One region of the Streptomyces sp. NPDC006283 genome, then DNA from elsewhere that is predicted to be linked to it. Evidence: riboswitches for the same ligand, from Rfam matches in the RefSeq annotation. Region 1 holds a riboswitch; each other region holds the start of a gene.
What was found. A riboswitch is a leader RNA that binds a small molecule or an ion and turns the genes downstream of it on or off. The one in region 1 is predicted to bind cyclic di-AMP.
Positions count from the first base shown of each region.

Region 1 (6,469 bases):
GCTGATGACGCATCTGCTGAACATCGACCCGCCCGACCACACCCGGCTGCGCCGTCTCGTCTCCAAGGCGTTCACACCGCGCAGGGTGGCCGAGTTCGCGCCGCGGGTGCAGGAGCTGACGGACCAGCTCATCGACGCCATCCTCGACAAGCAGCACGGGGCGGGAAAGGGGGAGGCGGACCTCATCCACGAGTTCGCCTTTCCGCTTCCCATCTACGCCATCTGCGACATGCTCGGCGTCCCCCGCGAGGACCAGGACGACTTCCGCGACTGGGCGGGCATGATGATCCGCCACGGCGGCGGGCCGCGCGGCGGAGTGGCCCGCTCCGTGAAGAAGATGCGCGGCTATCTCGCGGAGCTGATCCACCGCAAGCGCCAGGAGCCCGGTGACGACCTCATCTCCGGTCTCATCAAGGCCTCCGACCACGGCGAGCACCTGACCGAGAACGAGGCCGCCGCGATGGCCTTCATCCTTCTCTTCGCCGGCTTCGAGACCACCGTCAACCTCATCGGCAACGGGGTGTACGCGCTGCTGCGCAACCCCGGCCAGCGTGAGCGCCTCCAGGCGTCGCTCGCCGCCGGCGAGAGCGAGCTGCTCGCGACCGGGGTCGAGGAACTGCTGCGCTACGACGGGCCGGTGGAGCTCGCGACCTGGCGGTTCGCCACGGAGCCGCTCACCGTCGGCGGGCAGCGGATCGCGTCGGGCGACCCCGTACTCGTCGTCCTCGCGGCCGCCGACCGCGATCCGGAACGCTTCGACGAACCGGACACCCTCGACCTGGCGCGGAGCGACAACCAGCATCTGGGGTACGGGCACGGCATCCACTACTGCCTCGGCGCGCCGCTCGCCCGTCTCGAGGGGCAGACGGCTCTCGCCACGCTGCTCCGCAGAATGCCGGACTTGCGGCTTGCGGGCGATCCGGCCGATCTGCGGTGGCGCGGTGGGCTCATTATGCGTGGATTGCGCACTCTGCCCGTTGAGTTCACGCCTCAAACAAACTGACGATCTGTCAATTCTGTGACTTTCACGTGATCTCCGCTGCATCGACTTGTGACTCACGTTCGAATGCGGCTACGTTCACCGACGACTCGGCAGGCATCAGCAGGCCGCACAGTCCACAGCTGTCACGCGAAAGGCAACCGCATGCTCTCCGGGAACGGACGACACCGCCGACCCCGCCAGGCTCCGGCCCTCATTGTCGCGGCAGGGGTGACCGGTTCCGCCATCGCCATTCCGCTGCTCGGTGCGGGCTCGGCGTCCGCGGCAGAAGCGAACGTGTGGGATCGCGTCGCGGAGTGCGAGAGCGGCGGGGCCTGGAGCGCCGACTTCGGCAACGGTTTCTACGGCGGGCTGCAGTTCTCGCAGGAGACCTGGGAGACGTACGGCGGTACGGCGTACGCGCCGACCGCCGACCTCGCGAGCCGTTCCCAGCAGATAGCGGTCGCGGAGAAGGTGGTCGCCGATCAGGGCCCGCAGGCGTGGCCCGCCTGTGGCCCGCTCGCCGGGCTGACGGGCGACAGTGCCGACACCGGTGTCGACCCGGGCCTCCTGCCGCTGCCGGGGCAGAGCGACGCGCCCGCCGACGAGCCGTCGACGGGCCCCTCCGAATCGACTGAGCCGGCCGAATCCGAGAACACTTCGGACTCTTCGGGCGAGGCCGACAAGGAGGACCGTGCGGGCACGGCCGAGCCGTCGGGTGACGTCACCGGGCAGCCGGCCCCGAAGGATGGCGACGCGACCGACCCTGCCGGGACGGGCACTTCCGACGCCTCGGAAGGTGCCACCGGGGCGGACCCGGCCGACGATGCCGCCGGCGGCTCCGGCAAGCACCGCGGCGAGCCGGCCGACGACGAGACGGAAAGCGGCGATACAGGCGAAGCGCGTGAAACCGGTCGCCATGCCTCACGGGGTGACGATTCCGCCCGTAACGGCGTGGACGAGGCAAACGGCCCCGGTGCGTACACCGTTCAGCCCGGCGACAACCTGTGCGACATCGCTGCCGAGCGGAAGGTCCCCGGTGGGTGGCCGGCGCTCTACGAGGCCAACGAGACGATCGTCGGGTCCGACCCCGATCTCATCCTGCCTGGTCAGCAGCTCGACCTGGGTCTGAAGTAGGGTCAGTTCGGCGGGGTGATTCGCGGCTCTATGTCCGTTCTGTTCCAGTGAGACAAGCGTCTCTTTGCGGCAACTGGCCCCCATCGTCCCCCGATTCCGGCCACTTTGCCCCTCACCTGTAAAAACGGACACACTCCGGCAGTTGAATTGGGCGATTTCTCCCCGATGTTCGTCTTTGAACATCGGGGAGCGCTGTGTTTACGGTCTGAACGCTCGCCACCGCGGGCACCGTCGACCGTCACGCCGAATCCTGCCGTCGGTCGGGGGTAACACTCGTCGCTCACAGCGCCGAAGGCAGGAGCGGGGGACCCAAGGTAAGTGCCGGTCCCGGCCGTCCGCGGAGGACGGCCGTGAACGGCTAGGGGTGGAGCCGCGCGCAAGGACGCGCGGCCGGGCACTCACAGGTCCGAACCCGACAGCTCACCTCGTAGGCGTCGGTGAGGAGAAGCTTCATGCTGCGTTCCAGCAAGGCCAAGCACCGTCGCCCCTCGAAGGCCGTCCGTATCGCCACCCTCGCCGGTGTCGCCGGTGCCGCCATCGCCGCACCGATGCTCGGCGCCACCTCCGCCTCCGCCGCGACCACCTCGGAGTGGGACGCGGTCGCCCAGTGCGAGTCCGGCGGCAACTGGTCGATCAACACGGGCAACGGGTACTACGGCGGCCTGCAGTTCTCCGCCTCGACCTGGGCCGCCTACGGAGGCACCGCGTTCGCCTCGAGTGCCGACCAGGCGTCCAAGTCGCAGCAGATCCAGATAGCCGAGAAGGTCCTCGCCGGCCAGGGCAAGGGCGCCTGGCCGCACTGCGGCGTCGGCCTGTCCAGCGCCTCGCCCGAGAGCGGCTCCACCGAGCAGTCGCAGCCCTCCGCCGAGCGCTCCGAGGTCCCCACCACCCGCTCCGAGCGCTCCGAGGCCCCCGCCCCGGCCAAGAAGGCCGAGACGGCCGCCGGCAAGGCCAAGTCCTTCAAGAAGGGCGACGGCGAGTACAAGGTCAAGGCCGGCGACACCCTGAGCTCGATCGCGGAGGCCGAGAAGGTCAAGGGCGGCTGGGAGAAGCTGTTCGAGCTGAACAAGGACATCGTCGAGAACGCCGACGTGATCCACCCGGGCCAGCAGCTCCACCTGAGCTGACCTCCCCCGGTGAGTGAGGGGCACCTCCCGCACCGACAGGGCAGGAGAGCACCCTCGTGTCTCACGGGATCCGAGCACCCCGGTCCGGCGCACCTTCCCCCGAACGCGCCGGGCCGGGGTTCGGTCCGTCCGGGGCCGGAACCGTGGACCGGGGCCGGAACCGCGGACCCGGGTCGGCCTTCCGGGGCCGGAACTGCGGCCCGCTTGCGGGTCCTCCGAGGCCGGAGAGGGGCCCAACATCGGTTACCGACAGGTAGATCCGACCCTGTTTGTCCGGTGACGAGAGTCTTGATGCCCTTTTTCGTCCCAGCGGGCGGGCATCGGCCTGCCTTTGCCCCCGGGCCGGTTAGGCTCTTGCCGCAAGGCCAAGCAGACCTCTGCACTTTTTCTCGCGTCACATCCCAGAAGGAGATGCTCGTGCCGTCCATCGACGTCGTCGTAGCCCGGGAAATCCTGGACTCCCGAGGCAACCCCACGGTCGAGGTCGAGGTTGGCCTCGACGACGGCAGCACGGGTCGTGCTGCAGTTCCGTCCGGCGCCTCCACCGGTGCGTTCGAGGCTCTCGAGCTCCGCGACGGTGACCAGAACCGCTACCAGGGCAAGGGTGTCGAGAAGGCCGTCCTCGCCGTCATCGAGCAGATCGGCCCGGAGCTCGTCGGCTACGACGCGACCGAGCAGCGCCTGATCGACCAGGCGATGTTCGACCTGGACGCCACCCCGGACAAGTCCTCCCTCGGCGCCAACGCCATCCTCGGCGTCTCCCTCGCCGTGGCGCACGCCGCCTCCGAGGCCTCGGACCTTCCGCTCTTCCGCTACCTGGGCGGCCCGAACGCGCACCTGCTGCCCGTTCCGATGATGAACATCCTGAACGGCGGCTCGCACGCCGACTCCAACGTGGACATCCAGGAGTTCATGATCGCGCCCATCGGCGCGGAGTCCTTCTCCGAGGCCCTTCGCTGGGGCACCGAGGTCTACCACACCCTCAAGAAGGTCCTGAAGGAGAAGGGGCTGTCCACCGGCCTCGGCGACGAGGGCGGCTTCGCGCCGAACCTCGACTCCAACCGCGCCGCCCTCGACCTCATCCTCGAGGCCATCAAGGAGGCCGGTTACGCCCCCGGCAAGGACATCGCGCTGGCGCTCGACGTCGCCGCCTCCGAGTTCTACAAGGACGGCTCGTACGAGTTCGAGGGCAAGTCCCGCTCGGCCGCCGAGATGACCGAGTACTACGCGGAGCTCGTCGAGTCCTACCCGCTGGTCTCCATCGAGGACCCGCTGTTCGAGGACGACTGGGCCGGCTGGAAGACCATCACCGACAAGCTCGGCTCGAAGGTGCAGCTCGTCGGCGACGACCTGTTCGTCACCAACCCCGAGCGCCTCGCCCGCGGCATCGAGGACGGCGCCGCGAACGCGCTGCTCGTCAAGGTGAACCAGATCGGTTCGCTGACCGAGACCCTCGACGCCGTCGAGCTCGCCCAGCGCAACGGCTTCAAGTGCATGATGTCCCATCGCTCCGGCGAGACCGAGGACGTCACCATCGCCGACCTGGCCGTCGCCACCAACTGCGGCCAGATCAAGACCGGTGCCCCGGCCCGCTCCGAGCGCGTCGCCAAGTACAACCAGCTGCTGCGCATCGAGGAGATCCTCGACGACGCCGCGGTGTACGCGGGTCGCTCCGCGTTCCCGCGGTTCCGCTTCGCGGACCAGTAGAGGGACCAGTAGACACAGTCGGTTCGAGGGCTGACACCCTCGCCTCCGTACGTCCCCGGCCGCGGTCCCGTACCGTGTCCGGGGACGTACGCGCGTAACGGGGAGGCGAGAGACCATGGCACGCAGGCCGCCCGGGGACCAGGACCGGTTCTCCACCTCGACCAGGCTGCGGCTGCTCGGAGAGCAGACCGCCGCCCGCGTCTACCGCTCCCAGAACCGCCGTCAGGCCCGCCGCTCCCGGCTGACCGGACGCGCCGCCTTCCTCGCCCTGGTCGTCTGCTCGATGGTCGTGGCTCTCGCCTATCCCATGCGCCAGTACGTCTCGCAGCGCGCCGAGATCGCCGAGCAGGAACGCATGATGGACGATGCCGCTGAGCGGGTGGAGCAGCTCAGGGACGAAAAGGCGCGCCTCCAGGACGACATGTACATCCGGCGGCTCGCCCGCGAGCACCTGCACTACGTGCAGCCGGGGGAGACCGGGTACACCGTGATCGACCCCGAAGCCGCGGAGGAGCAGCGCGAAGAGGACGGCGCGGCCGACCGGCCGTGGTACTCGAACGTATGGAACGGCGTGGACAGCGCCGACGGTGCCGGCGGGGCCGACCGCGAGTAGACCCGCGGCACCGGCAGGTCGGCGAACAAGCAGCGAAACAAGCAGCGAAACCAGCAGCGAACAGGCAGCGAACAAGGCAGGCATGGAAACCCCTCCTCCCACCACCGAACCCACCGAGCCCACCGACGCGGACATCGCCGCGTTCAAGGAGCAGCTCGGCCGGCCGCCGCGCGGCCTGCGCGCGATCGCGCACCGCTGCCCCTGCGGGCAGCCCGACGTCGTGGAGACCGCCCCGCGGCTGCCCGACGGCACACCGTTCCCGACGCTGTACTACCTGACGTGTCCGCGGGCAGCCTCCGCGATCGGCACGCTCGAGGCGAACGGCGTCATGAAGGAGATGACGGAACGCCTGGCGACCGACCCGGAACTCGCCGCCGCGTACCGGGCCGCGCACGAGGACTACATCACGCGACGCGACGCCATCGAGGTCCTGGAAGGCTTCCCCAGCGCGGGCGGCATGCCGGACCGGGTGAAGTGCCTGCACGTACTGGTGGGTCACTCGCTCGCGGCCGGCCCCGGGGTGAACCCGCTGGGCGACGAGGCGATCGCCATGCTGCCGGAGTGGTGGGCGAAGGGCCCCTGCGTTTCCCCCGAAGCCTGACCGCCCCCACCAGGGCCCTTGCCGACCTTCGGACCGGGGCAGGCCACCGCGTGCCGTGCGATGTCCTGCCCTTGTCCGGCAAGGGGCCGGGTGGGGATGAGAACCCATCCCGAGGAGACCCACCCCATGACGCGCGTCGCCGCCATCGACTGCGGCACCAACTCCATCCGCCTTCTGATCGCGGACGTGGAGCCTGCCACCGGAAGACTCGTCGATCTCGACCGCCGGATGACCATCGTCCGCCTCGGTCAGGGCGTGGACCGCACCGGTCGGCTCGCGCCCGACGCGCTGGAGCGGACCTTCGC
Region 1 is NZ_JBEXRZ010000046.1:30,316-36,784, forward strand. Features, by position in the region: gene ABZ070_RS12855 (cytochrome P450) at 1-1,003, shown strand, start outside; gene ABZ070_RS12860 (transglycosylase family protein) at 1,211-2,116, shown strand; cyclic di-AMP (ydaO/yuaA leader) riboswitch at 2,393-2,565, shown strand; gene ABZ070_RS12865 (transglycosylase family protein) at 2,569-3,243, shown strand; gene eno (phosphopyruvate hydratase) at 3,661-4,950, shown strand; gene ABZ070_RS12875 (septum formation initiator family protein) at 5,066-5,563, shown strand; gene ABZ070_RS12880 (DUF501 domain-containing protein) at 5,646-6,164, shown strand; gene ABZ070_RS12885 (Ppx/GppA phosphatase family protein) at 6,291-6,469, shown strand, end outside.

Region 2 (6,469 bases), on a different contig from region 1:
GTCCCGTTCCGCGGGGAGTACTACGACCTGGCCCGCCCCGGGCTCGTGCGCGGCCTGGTCTACCCGGTGCCCGACCCGGCGTTCCCGTTCCTCGGCGTCCATCTCACCCGCGGCACCGACGGCGGCGTCCACGTCGGGCCGAACGCGGTCCCGGCGCTGGCCCGTGAGGGCTACAGCTGGTCGGCCGTCCACCCCCGGGAGCTGGCGGGCACCCTCGGCTGGCCCGGCTCGTGGCACGTCGCCCGCCGCCACTGGCGGTACGGGGCGGGCGAGCTCCACCGTTCGCTGTCGAAGCGTGCGTTCACCGCGGCGGTCCGGCGGCTGCTGCCCGCAGTGACGGAGGACGACCTCCGGCCGGCACCCGCGGGCGTGCGGGCGCAGGCGGTACTGCGGGACGGGACGCTGGCCGACGACTTCCTGATCCGCGAGGCACCGCGCACGGTGCACGTGCTGAACGCCCCCTCGCCCGCGGCGACGGCGTCCCTCCCGATCGGCCGCGAGGTCGCCCGCCGCGCCCTCACCTCGCTCGCGGACACCCGCCTCCGCCCCGCCCGCTGATCCGGCCGCCCAGTGCTGCCCGGCGGCAGCCGGGGCGGTGCCGACGCCGCCGCCGTCATGGCGCTCCGGCCCTTCGCCCGGCCCGGCCGGGCTCGCAGCCGCGCCCTCGTAGAATCGGAGCACTGTGTCTGAGCTCCGTGACCCCACCCCCGACGCCCCCCGCCACTTCATCCGCGCCAAGGGCGTGCCGCGCTTCCCCGGCGGGCCCGCCGCCGACCCCGCAGGGTCGCACCACGAGCGCCGCATCCGCAGCTTCCAGCCGCGGCGCAGCCGGGTCACCGCCGGGCAGGGCAATGCGCTGCAGCGGCTGTGGCCGGTGTGGGGCCTGGACATCGACGGGCACCGAGTGCTCGACCTCGAGGAGATGTTCGGCGGGCTGCCGGTCGTCCTGGAGATCGGCTTCGGCATGGGCGAGGCCACCGCGCAGATGGCCGCCGACGACCCGGGAACCGGAATCCTCGCGGTCGACGTCCACACTCCCGGCCAGGGCAACCTCCTCGGCCTCGCGGAGCGCAGCGGCCTGTCCAACATCCGGGTGGCCAACGGCGACGCGATCATTCTGCTGCGCGAGATGCTCCCGCCGCGCTCGCTCGACGGGATGCGCGTCTATTTCCCGGACCCCTGGCCCAAGAAGCGGCACCACAAGCGCAGGCTGATCCAGCCCGCCTTCCTGGACCTCGCCGCCCAGCGGCTCAAGCCGGGCGCCGTCCTGCACTGCGCGACCGACTGGGAACCGTACGCCGAGCAGATGCTCGAGGTGCTCTCCGCGCACCCGGACTTCGAGAACACCCAGCAGGACGGCGGTTTCGCGCCACGTCCCGCGTTCCGTCCGCTGACCCGCTTCGAGGGGCAGGGGCTGGACAAAGGCCACAAGGTGCACGATCTGCTCTTCCGCCGGGCGCAGCCCGACGCGTGAGGCCGGCGGGGGCACCCGGACCGGAGCCTGATGCCGGCGGGGTGGCGTACCACGCACCGTCGCCAGTTGCGTACCACGCACCGTCGCCAGTTGTCGGTGCGCCTCGTTAGGGTCGACGGGTGTCCGACTCGTCCGCGCAGCCGCCCCCGGAGCACCGACCGCCCCGCCCGGCGGTGATGTCGCAGGTGCCGCCGCATCCGGTGCTTCCGGCGTGCGAGCAACAGCATGTCGACGCGACCCTCACCGAAGTGCCGGCGCCTGCGCGGCGGCGTTACAAGCCGCGTGCCTCGAAGCTGTGGCGCAGCAGGGCCCTTCGTGCAGGCGTGATGATCACGCTGCTGGCCCTGTGCGGCCTGGTGATCCTGGTGCTCGTACGGGAACAGACCGGCACCCACGGCTTCCTGGTCGGACTCGGCCTGGCCACGCTCCCGGTCCCTTTGCTGCTGGCCGCGTTCCGCTGGCTGGACCGGGTGGAGCCGGGCCCGTGGCGGAATCTCCTCTTCGCCTTCGCGTGGGGCGCGTGTGCCGCGGCGCTGATCGCGATCATCGCGAACACCTTCGCGACCCGCTGGATAGCCACCGCGACCGCCGACCCGGCATCCGCCGACACCCTCGGTGCGACGGTCATAGCGCCGGTCGTCGAGGAGAGCGCGAAAGCCGCCGCGATCATGATGATCTTCGTCTTCCGCAGACGGGACTTCACCGGGATCGTGGACGGCGTGGTGATCGCCGGTTTCACGGCCACCGGCTTCGCCTTCACGGAGAACATCCTCTATCTGGGCAACGCGTTCGGCGAGGACCAGGCGATGGGTGCCTCCGGCCTGGCCTCCGTGACCGCTGCGACGTTCTTCGTGCGCATCGTGATGTCGCCCTTCGCCCATCCGCTGTTCACCGTGCTGACGGGCATCGGCTTCGGCGTCGCGGCGCTCGGTGCCCGCCGCCGCCGGCGTCTGCGGCGCACGGCGCTGCCGATGCTGGGCCTGGCGCTCGCGATGGGCATGCACGCCCTGTGGAACGGCTCGGCGTCCTTGCTGGGCCCGTGGGGCTTCTACGCGGTGTACGGGGCGTTCATGGTGCCGGCCTTCGGTCTGCTCACCTGGCTGACGATATGGACCCGCCAGCGCGAGCTGCGCACGATATCCGACGAGCTTCCCGCGTACGCCGCGGCCGGCTGGATGTCGGCGGCCGAGCCGTCCGCGCTGTCGTCGATGCGGGCCCGCGCCATGGCGCGCGACTTCGCCCGGCGCATGTACGGACCGGCGGCCGGGCATGCGGTGTCGGAGTACGAGGCGTTCGCGACGTCGCTGGCGTTCCTGCGCCACCGGGCCCACCGGGGGGCGGCGGGCCCGGACTTCGTGGAACGCGAGCAGGAGCTGCTGCACCATCTCTGGCAGCGCAGAGCCGTCGCCGGCCCCTCGCTCGCGTACGCGGCAGAGGCCACCGGCCGAATACGGGTGCCGCCGCCGTACCGCAACTACGACGGTTACAACCCGTACCGCTCCTGAGACGCCCCGCCGACGCGTCAGACGGACGCGGCAGTCAGCGCGGCCAGCTCGCCGCCGGTCAGCTCGAGGTCCGCGACGGCGACGAGAGCCGCGAGCTGCTCGACCGTACGGGCGGAGGCGATCGGCGCGGCGACGGTCGGCTGCGCGGCCAGCCATGCGAGAGCGACGGTCGCGATCTCTGCACCGCGCGCCTGCGCGACCTCGTCGAGCGCGGCGAGGACCCGAAGGCCGCGCTCCGACTCGAGGTGCTTGGACGCGCCCTGGGCCCGCGCGCTCTCCACCGCGGCGCCCGGCCGGTACTTGCCGGTGAGGAAACCGGACGCCAGCGCGTAGTAGGGGACGGCGGCGAGTCCGGCGCGGGCGGCGGTGTCCTGCAGTTCGCCCTCGTAGGTGTGGCGGGAGACCAGGTTGTAGTGCGGCTGCAGCGCCGTGTAGCGGGCGAGACCCTCGCGTTCGGAGAAGTCCAGGGAGGCCTGGAGCCGCTCGGCGCTGAGGTTGGAGGCGGCGATCGCGCGGACCTTGCCTTCCTTCACCAGGTGGTCGAGGGCGGTGACGATCTCCTCGACGGGGACGGACGGATCATCGAAGTGGGTGTAGTAGAGGTCGATGTAGTCGGTCCCCAGCCGGGCCAGCGACTCCTCAGCCGCAGCCTTGATCGTGGTGGCCGAGAGGCCCTTGTGACGGGGGTGGGCGCCGACCTTGGTGGCGACGACGACTTCTGAGCGGTTGCCGCGGGCGGCGAGCCACTTCCCGATGAGCGTCTCCGACTCGCCGCCCTCGTTTCCGGGCACCCACGCCGAGTAGCTGTCGGCGGTGTCGACGAAGTTGCCGCCCGCGGAGGTGTACGCGTCGAGCACGGCGAAGGTCCGCGTCTCGTCGGCCGTCCAGCCGAAGACGTTGCCGCCGAGGGCGAGCGGAAAGACGCTGAGGTCGGAGGAGCCGAGGGTACGCAGAGAGGTCATGCGTCGATCAACCACTCGGCCTCTACGGCGTATTCCGGCAACCCGGGCGTCGGGGGGTGTGCGCCCGGGCTGCCGGGGACATGGGTGTGCCCGGCACAGGAATCGCCGGCTGCCTCCCTCAGTGGTGCCGAGGCGCCGCGGTGGTCCCGTACCGGGCAGAGGTCAGACCGTGAGGCCCTTGCCACGCAGCCAGGCCATGGGGTCGATGCCGGAGCCGCCCGCGGTGTGCACCTCGAGATGCAGGTGCGGCCCGGTGACATTGCCCGTGGCACCGACGCGTCCGATGGTTTCGCCGGTCGTCACCTTCTGGCCGGCACTCGCCGTCATCGACGACAGGTGGGCGTACAGGATCTCGGTGCCGTCGTCGAGCTCGAGCACGATGCGGTAGCCGTAGGAGCCGGACCAGCCCGCGGACTTGACCGTGCCGCCATGCACGGCCTTGACCGGGGTTCCCGTCGGGGCGGCGAAGTCGAGGCCGGTGTGCTGCCCGGAGGACCACATCGAACCGGACTCGCCGTACGTGGAGGTGAGCGTGTACGAGGAGGTGGGGAGGGCGAAGCTCTTGGCGAGCTCGGCGAGACGCTCTGCCTCCGCCTTGGCCCGCGCGGCCTCCTCGGCCTTGCGCTTCTCCTCTGCGGCCTTGGCTTCCGCCGCGCTCTGCTGCTTCTCGGCAGCGGCCGCGGCCTGTTCGGCGGCGAGCGTCTCCGCGGCCGCCTTCGCCTCGGCGTCCACCTCCGCCTGCTGCTGCTCGGCCTGCTGGAGGATGCGGGCGCGCAGTGCCTCGCCCGCGCCCGCCCCCTGAGCGGAGCTTCCGCCGCCGTCGGCGACGGTCGTCGCGGCGGTGAGCGGGGCCGTGTTCGCCTGCGCGGCGGAGTCCGCGGAGTCGTCCGAGATCAGGGAGCCGACGCCGGGAAGGGACTTGGCGTCGGGGAGTTTGTCCGTGATGGCGTCGGGCAGAGATATGGAGACCGCGGGCTTGTCCTGCGCGGTGGCTATGCCGCCCGCACCGACAGCGGCGATCACGCCGACTCCGAGCACCGTGGAGCTGCGGGCGAGCCCGCCGCGCTGCTTGATGACGCGGTGCCGGCCGCGCACCGGGCGGATGGAGTCCTCGGTGGGATTCCACTCCTCCCAGGTCCGCTCGGGTGCGTCGTCGCCGAAGCGTTCGGACGCGAAGCGGGCCTCGGGGGCAGGCATGTTGGACGCCACGAAGGCGTTCTCCTTCCTTCCTTGTCGCCTACCGGGTTAGCTGACGGGTTCGGAGCAGGAAGGTCTCCTACGAGTACCTCGACCGCTCGACGGAGCGGCAAAAGGTGCCCGATTCACCCCAATTGGTGGTTCCCCGGCTCCCTTGCGGGATTCGGCGCGTGCGCACGGTGCCGCCACTTACGACGGCTGGGACGACCGCGCTGCGTTATCGAACGTTAATAGACCCCGGGGCCGGAATCCAAGCTGTTCCCGGTGATCGTTAACGGCTTCGGCCGGGACTTAACCGGACAGAAGCGGCCGGAACCGGGCGACTTGATCAAACGTCAGACGTGCTCATGTTTCTGATGGTGCGTTACTTGTTATGCGGAGGGGTGCGTCACGACTACGCACCGCAATCAGGACGGGTCTGCCGGAACCGCTGCCACCGTTCGGCGCCGCTCCGGCCGGCCCGCCGCGGGCCGGCCGACCGCCAGCAGCGCCATGTCGTCGTTCGACCCTCCGCCCGTGTGCCGGCGGACATCGTCGATCAGTGCGTCCAGAAGCTCGTCCGGCCCGGAGAAGAGTCGCCCGCCGAGCCCCTCGACGGGATCGTAGAAGACCCCCCGGTCGTCGCGCGCCTCCGTCACCCCGTCCGTGTAGAGCAGCAGCGTCGCCCCGTCGGGCAGCGGATACTCGTCCGCCCGGTCCGGCCACGTCCCCAACTCCCCCATTCCCAGCGGCAGCGCCGCCTCCGACGGCTCGAGCATGTCGACACCACCGTCGGCACGCAGCACAAGCGGATCCGGATGGCCACGGTTCACGAGCCGTACCAGGGCCCCGCCGCGCGGGATCTCGCCCAGCACGGCGGTAGTGAACCCCTCGACCCGGTCGAGCCCCTCCCGCCGGATGCCCTCCCGCCGAAGCGCCCGCTCCAGCCGCTGGGCCACGCCCTGCAAGGAGCTCTCCTGCTCGGCCGCCTCACGGAACGCCCCGATGATCACGGCCACCGTCCCGACCGCGCCGAGCCCCTTGCCCCGCACATCGCCGACGACGAGCCGTACCCCGTGCGGGGTGTCCTGCACGGCGAAGAGGTCGCCACCGATGAACGCGTCCGCCTGCGCCGCCTCGTACCGCGCGGCGATGCGCAGGCCGCCGATCCGCTCGACCGGCTCGGGCAGCACGGCCCGCTGCGCGGTCTCCGCGATGACCCGGGCCGAGGCGAGCTTCTCCCCGCTGCGCCGCACGACACGATTGATGAGCAGTGCGAGGGCGGCGACAGTCAGCAGCGTGGTCGTCTCCGTGAGCGCTGTGATCTGCCCGGCCGTCCGGTTCACGACATG
Region 2 is NZ_JBEXRZ010000116.1:523-6,991, reverse strand. Features, by position in the region: gene lhgO (L-2-hydroxyglutarate oxidase) at 1-558, shown strand, start outside; gene trmB (tRNA (guanosine(46)-N7)-methyltransferase TrmB) at 728-1,474, shown strand; gene ABZ070_RS22735 (PrsW family intramembrane metalloprotease) at 1,651-2,979, shown strand; gene ABZ070_RS22730 (aldo/keto reductase) at 2,997-3,941, opposite strand; gene ABZ070_RS22725 (M23 family metallopeptidase) at 4,104-5,150, opposite strand; cyclic di-AMP (ydaO/yuaA leader) riboswitch at 5,161-5,317, opposite strand; gene ABZ070_RS22720 (PP2C family protein-serine/threonine phosphatase) at 5,546-6,469, opposite strand, start outside.
Region 2: another riboswitch for cyclic di-AMP. It lies ahead of ABZ070_RS22725 (M23 family metallopeptidase); the one in region 1 lies ahead of ABZ070_RS12865 (transglycosylase family protein).

Region 3 (6,469 bases), on a different contig from region 1:
TCCGCGCCCGCCGCGAACCCGCGGCGGCCGACGGTTGGCACTACCGACGGGCCGGCGCCCCCGGCCGGGCGATGCAGGCCCTGCGGATGACGGTGCCGTACGGCGTCCAGGGCGATCTGGAACGCGTGCATCCCGGCGAGGAGTGGCTCCATGTCGTGGAGGGACGGCTGCGGCTCACCCTCGGCGAGACGGTGTACGACCTGGCTCCCGGAGACAGCGCGCACTTCGACTCGCTCACCCCGCACCGCATCGCCGCCGCCGGCCCCGAGGGGGCCGAGCTGCTGTTCGTGCACACGCTGCTGCAGAGTCCGGAACTGCACCCCACCTCTGACCGGTAAGGAAGGCGAACGAACAACATGTCCCACGACCCACTGGACCGACGCGCCACGGGCGGCGAGAGCTCCAACGAGGAGCGGTTCCCCCGAGGACTGGTGATCCGGCTCTTCCTCTATCTGATCGCGGGCCACGTCATCGCCGGATTCCTCTACCTGCTGTTCCTGGTGGGCGGCCAGAGCCAGTGATCCGGTGCCTCAGCCCTCTTCGAGAAGTCGTGTGCGCAGCCGCTCGCGGGTCTGGGGGGAGAGCTTGAGGCCCTCGGTGAGGTACCGCTCCGGTGTGCCCCAGTTCTCCTCGATCGCGTCGAAGGCCGCGGCCAGGTACTCGGCGCGGGCGTCGAAGAGCGGGCTGAGCAGCTCCAAGACCTCGGGGGACATTCCGGCGGGGGAGCTGTCGGTGCGCCGGACCTTGTAGCGGCGGTGCGGGTCGTTGGACTTGAGGTAGTCGGCCTCGATCGCGTCCCGCTCCACGCCGACGGCCAGCAGTGACACGGCGATCGACAGCCCGGCGCGGTCCTTGCCGGCGGCGCAGTGCATCAAGGCCGGGACGCTGTCCTCGGCCAGGGCGTGCAGCACCTGGCTGTGCTCGGCCGTCCGCTCCTTGATGATCATGCGGTACGAGGCGATCATCCGCCCGGCGCCCTTGCCGTCGTCGAGGATGGCCTTGAGCTGATCGAGGTTGCCGTCCCGGACCATCTTCCAGAACTCGGCACCGTCGGCCGGGTCGCTCAGCGGCAGATTCACATTGCGCACACCGGGCAGCTCGACGTCCGGGCCCTCCAGCCGCTGGTCGGCGGCGTTGCGGAAGTCGAAGATCGTGTGGAGTCCCAGGGTCGTGAGGAACGCCGCGTCGCTCGCCGTCGCGTGCGCCAGGTGTCCGCTGCGGAACAGTCGGCCGTGCCGCACCCGCCGCCCGTCCACGGTCGGCAGTCCGCCCACGTCCCGGAAGTTGCGGACGCCGGTCAGCTCCGGCTCGGTCGAGGGGGCCTGCGGCAGCTGCTGCGTCACGAGGACTCCTTCAGGTACTGCCGTCGGCGCTGGTCGCCGACGATGGCGCGGCTCCGACCATACGACACCCGTTCATGAGGCACTCATCTCGGCCATGAACCAATGGTGTTGACGGCCGCAGGCAGATTTCCCCGGGGGCGTGACCCCGGCGGTCCGCACGGGGGGTGATGTGCGGGCTTGCGCGGCTCTGTGAAGGGATGCCCCGGCATCGGCGGGGCGAAATGACGCATCTGCATCGAATGAGTGCATTTCGGTCAGCGGTGCAGGGAAGTGACCTCGGCCTTCCCGTCGTCGTGGCCGGCGTCACATTCTCGTTCCTTTTGTGGGGGGTGGGAGGTGGGGGCGTGAGCGCGTTGCGGCAAGTGCGGGATTAGGTGGCTAAATGCATGTTCTGTCCGAATTGATTGTTTCGGCATAACGTGCCCCGTAAGCAGGGGAGATGGGCCGTGCTCCGTGAGCAGCGTCATATCTGTGACGTTCTGTGGCCGCGTCCGGCGCGTGAATTCCCTTCTCGGCAAGGGAATTGATACCCCGTTGCCCACGGAGGGTGACCGGGAAATCCCTGTTGATATCGGCCTCGTCATTGATCGGGGAAAATCGTGGCTTGTCCGGGACTGCCCGACTCGCCTACGGTCACGCTCAATCCGGACGGACCGCCTCATCCTGCCGCCGACCGGAATTCGAACCCATCCACGTGTGGCAGGAGCGGGGGACCCAGGTAGTACGCCGATTCCGGTCAATTCGGACGGCTTGGGGTGAAGTCGTGCACGTTCACGACCGGGCATCTCCAGCCCGAACCCGACAGCTCACCTCGCAGGCGCCGGAGAGGAAAGCGCCATGCCCGCAAAGGGTAAGCACCGCCGTCCCAAGACCAACCCGATCACCCGTGGCTTCGTCGTCGCCGGTACGGGTGGCGCCGCCATCGCGCTGCCCCTGTTCGGCGCCACCTCGGCCAATGCCGCACCCGCGGCGGCTCCGGCCGCCGCTCCGGAGAAGACCGCCGCCGCGGCCCCCGCCGCCGTCGAGGCCGCAGCCCTTCAGGGCGCCGGCAAGGCCCCGAAGACGTACACCGTCGTTGCCGGCGACTACCTGTCGAAGATCGCCGAGGAGCAGAACGTCCGCGGCGGCTGGAAGCAGCTCTTCAACGACAACCGCCGGGCCATAGGCGCCGACCCCGCGCTGATCCACCCGGGTCTCGAGCTGACGATCGGCGCCAAGTCCAAGGTCAAGAACGACCCCGAGCCCCGCTCCGAGTCGCAGACCCGTCCCTCGCGTGACGACTCGCGGCCCGCCGCGCCGCAGGCCGAGGCTCCCGCCAAGGAGGCTCCCGCGAAGGAGGCCTCCGCCCCGGCGTCCGGCTTCTCCGCCCCGGTCGACGCGGGCGTCACCACGCAGTACCGCGCCTCCGGCGCCATGTGGTCCAGCGGTTACCACACCGGTGTCGACTTCGCCGCCTCCTCCGGCACCCCCGTGAAGGCCGTCGGTGCGGGCACTGTCGTCTCCGCCGGCTGGAGCGGCGCGTACGGCAATGAGGTCGTCATCCAGCACACGGACGGCACCTACTCCCAGTACGCCCACCTCTCCTCGCTGGGCGTCTCCAGCGGTCAGTCCGTATCCGGTGGTCAGCAGATCGGCCTCTCCGGATCCACGGGCAACTCCTCCGGCCCGCACCTGCACTTCGAGATCCGTACCGGCCCGAGCTACGGTTCCGACATCGACCCGCTGGCCTACCTCCGGGAGCACGGCGTCTCCCTCTGACCCCTCCGACCCGTCCGATCGCCCTGGGCCCCAGGTGATCTGACATGGCGTTCGCCTGCGGTGCTGCAAGCACCGGCCGGCGGTCCACGTCGGCAAGCCCCTGCCACGCACAACGCGGAGCGGGGGCTTCCGCGTATTCCGGATTGGCCGAATCTTGACCGGTGGCAAAGATCACCCCGCGTCAACCCCTCCTTACGGTCGCGTAGGTCACATCCGTAAAGGAAAGATGTGCTCCCGTGGCAGACGATTCGAGAACAGAGATCAGTAACGCATTCGGGTCGTACGCGGCGATCGGTGACAGCTTCACCGAGGGCGTGGGGGACCCGGGGCCCGACGGGAGATACGTCGGCTGGGCGGACCGTTTCGCGGTTCTGCTCGCCGACCGCAGGCCGGAACACACCTTCAGGTACGCCAACCTCGCCGTACGCGGGCGTCTCCTCGACCAGATCGTCGAGGAGCAGGTGCCGAGGGCCAAAGAACTCGCGCCCGACCTGGTGACCTTCTGCGCCGGCGGCAACGACATCATCAGGCCCGGCTCCGACCCGGACGCCGTCGCCGAGCGCTTCGAACGGGCCGTCGCCGACCTCGCGCGCTCGGTGGGCACCGTCATGGTGACCACCGGCTTCGACACCCGCGACGTGCCGGTTCTGCGTCACCTGCGCGGCAGGATCGCCACGTACACGGCACATGTGCGGGCCATCGCGGACCGGTACGACTGCCCGGTGCTCGACCTGTGGTCGCTCAAGTCCGTCCAGGACCGGCGGGCTTGGGACGCGGACCGGCTGCACCTGTCGCCCGAAGGCCACACCCGGGTCGCCCTGCGTGCCGCGCAGGTGCTCGGTCTCGAGGTCCCTGCGGACCCGGACCAGCCCTGGCCGCCGCTGCCCCCGCGCGGGGCGTTCGAGGTGCGCCGCGACGACATCCAGTGGGCGCGCGAACACCTGGCCCCCTGGATCGGACGGCGGCTGCGCGGCGAGAGCTCCGGCGATCACGTGGAGGCCAAGCGCCCCGACCTGCTCCCGCTCTGAGGCAGGGTGCGCTCCCGCGCGGGAAGCTCCTGCGCGGGAGGCTCGTGTGCGGAAGGCTCCTGTGCGGAAGGTTCCTGCGCGGGGAGCGCTGAGGGGATGCGTTCGAGGACACCGCCCGCGAAGACGTCGTACAGCGGGAGCGTCTCCAGGTGGACATAGCCGATGTGGCAGTCGCAGGCGGCGATCGGGCAGGCGCGGGGGCGCAACGCCCGGCGGTACGAGCCGTCGTACAGATCGCCGAGCTCGGCCGGCACGAAGTGGCACCGGCGAACGGTCCCCTCGCCGTCCACCGAGATCACCGACTCGCCCGTACGGCACGGGAGGCCCGCCGAGCGATGCGGATGACGGCTGTAGGGGAACAGTGGGTCGAGCTCGGTCCAGGCGTCCGCCTCGGCGTCCGAGAGCTTCTGGCCCTCGGGCGCGTTCACCCACAGGTAGACGTGCTCGGGCAGGTCCGCGCGCAGTCGGCGCCCCTGCTCCAGGTGGCCGGGGAAGCCGACGATCCCCACACTGAACCGGATCCCCCTCCGGCTGAGATCCCGGCATTTGTCGATGAAACGGTCATACGGTGTCTGATCGGGGTGATACGTGCACCACAGGGCGAGCTTCGCCGGGTCCGCGGCGGACAGCCAGTCGGTGCGGCAGCTCAGGTTGGTCTGGATGGCGACCCTTCGGACGTGCGGCACGTGCGACAGCTCGATCATGGCCTGCCGGTACCAGGACCGGACGAGGCCCTCACCCCACGGGGTGAACAGGACCGACAGACGGTCGTCGCTCTGCGCAGCCGCCCACGCCGTGAAGCGCTCCAGCGCCGCGCGGTCGGCGCGTAGTTGCTCCCGGCTGTCCCGGCGCTTGGCGAACGGGCAGTAGGGACAGTCGTAGTCGCAGGACGCGAGGGGACCGCGGTAAAGGATCGTCAGGTCCATGGACGGGCTCACTTCAGCTCGTACGCGGCCATGGCGGCGCGCACCGCGGGCGAGAACAGCTCAGGGCCCAGCGCGTCCGAGTGGGCGAGCCCCTCGGCCGTCAGCCGCAGCCGGTCCGGCGCCGCCGCGCCGTCGAGCCAGCCGCGGGCGTCGAACCGCTCCAGCTCCGTACGGAAGTGGTCGGCCGGGTCCGCGCCGAACCGCTCGCGGTAGCCGGCCACGTCCATCCCTTCCGCCTGCAGCAGGGACTGGAGCAGATGCCGGCGCCGTGCCTCGTCCGCGTCGACGTACCGGCCCACCTCGGCCCGCGAGAAGTCCTCGCTCCGGGTGTAGCCGTCGATGATCCCGCGTATCTCCCGCATGTCGACGGCGTAGTCGAACGAGTAGTGCAGAGCCGAGGTGTAGGAACGGGCGCCGCAGCCAAGGCCGATCATGCCGTCCGTCTGGCATGCGTAGTCGTCGGCGGCGGCAGGCGGGGCGCCCGCGCGGCGGAACATGCGCATCGACACCTGCTCGTACCCGCGGGCGAGCAGATGGTCGCGGCCCGTGCGGTACAGCCGCAGCCGCTGCTCGTCCCAGGCAGCGTCACCGGCCGTGTCCCTCGCCCAGTCACCTGTCGGCTCACCGGCCGCGGTCCCCGCCGCATCGCCCAGCCTGCCGAGTCCGGTCAGTGGACGCACGTACAACGGGTAGAGATACAGCTCCTCCGGCTGCCACGCGAGGGCTGCGTCGAGGGAGGAGAGCCAGGTCCGCTCGGTCTGGCCGTCGATGCCGTAGATCAGATCGATGTTGAGGACGGGGATGCCGGAGTCCCGGATGTGGCCGAGGGCGGCCTCGACGTCGGCTCGGCGCTGCGGGCGCACGGCGGCCCTCGCCTCCGCGTCGACGAAACTCTGCACGCCGATGCTGATCCGGGTCGTGCCGCGCCCGGCGAGGACCGCGAGCCGGTCCGGGGTCGCCGTCGCGGGAGACGTCTCGACGGAGAGCGGCACCGCCCCGAGGTCCGCGCCCATCCGCTTCTCGGCGATGCCGCAGAGCCGCTCGAGCTCCTGGGCCGTCAGGAAGGTCGGCGTTCCGCCGCCGAACGCGGCCGCCGCGAAACGCACCGGGGCGTCGTCCCCCAGGGCGTCTCGCACGGCACCGGCCTGGCGGTCGAGGGCATCCAGATAGCGCCCGGTCAGCTCGTCAGGAGCGCCGATCCGGGTGAAGAGATTGCAGAAGCCGCACCGGACCTCGCAGAACGGTATGTGCACATACAGCGAGAGCGCGTCCTTGCGCTCGTTCGCCCACAGCTTGCGCAGTGTCGGCCGGTCTTCGCCGAGCGGGCGGTAGGCGGTCTTGTGCGGGTAGGCGTAGACGTAGCTCTGGTACGGGCGCGGGCTGGGGTGCGCGGCGGGGGTGCTCATGCGGAGGC
Region 3 is NZ_JBEXRZ010000045.1:29,426-35,894, forward strand. Features, by position in the region: gene ABZ070_RS12660 (helix-turn-helix domain-containing protein) at 1-338, shown strand, start outside; gene ABZ070_RS12665 (DUF6126 family protein) at 357-521, shown strand; gene ABZ070_RS12670 (tyrosine-protein phosphatase) at 531-1,343, opposite strand; cyclic di-AMP (ydaO/yuaA leader) riboswitch at 2,017-2,176, shown strand; gene ABZ070_RS12675 (LysM peptidoglycan-binding domain-containing M23 family metallopeptidase) at 2,181-3,101, shown strand; gene ABZ070_RS12680 (SGNH/GDSL hydrolase family protein) at 3,338-4,129, shown strand; gene ABZ070_RS12685 (STM4011 family radical SAM protein) at 4,090-5,055, opposite strand; gene ABZ070_RS12690 (STM4012 family radical SAM protein) at 5,064-6,461, opposite strand; gene ABZ070_RS12695 (STM4013/SEN3800 family hydrolase) at 6,458-6,469, opposite strand, start outside.
Region 3: another riboswitch for cyclic di-AMP. It lies ahead of ABZ070_RS12675 (LysM peptidoglycan-binding domain-containing M23 family metallopeptidase); the one in region 1 lies ahead of ABZ070_RS12865 (transglycosylase family protein).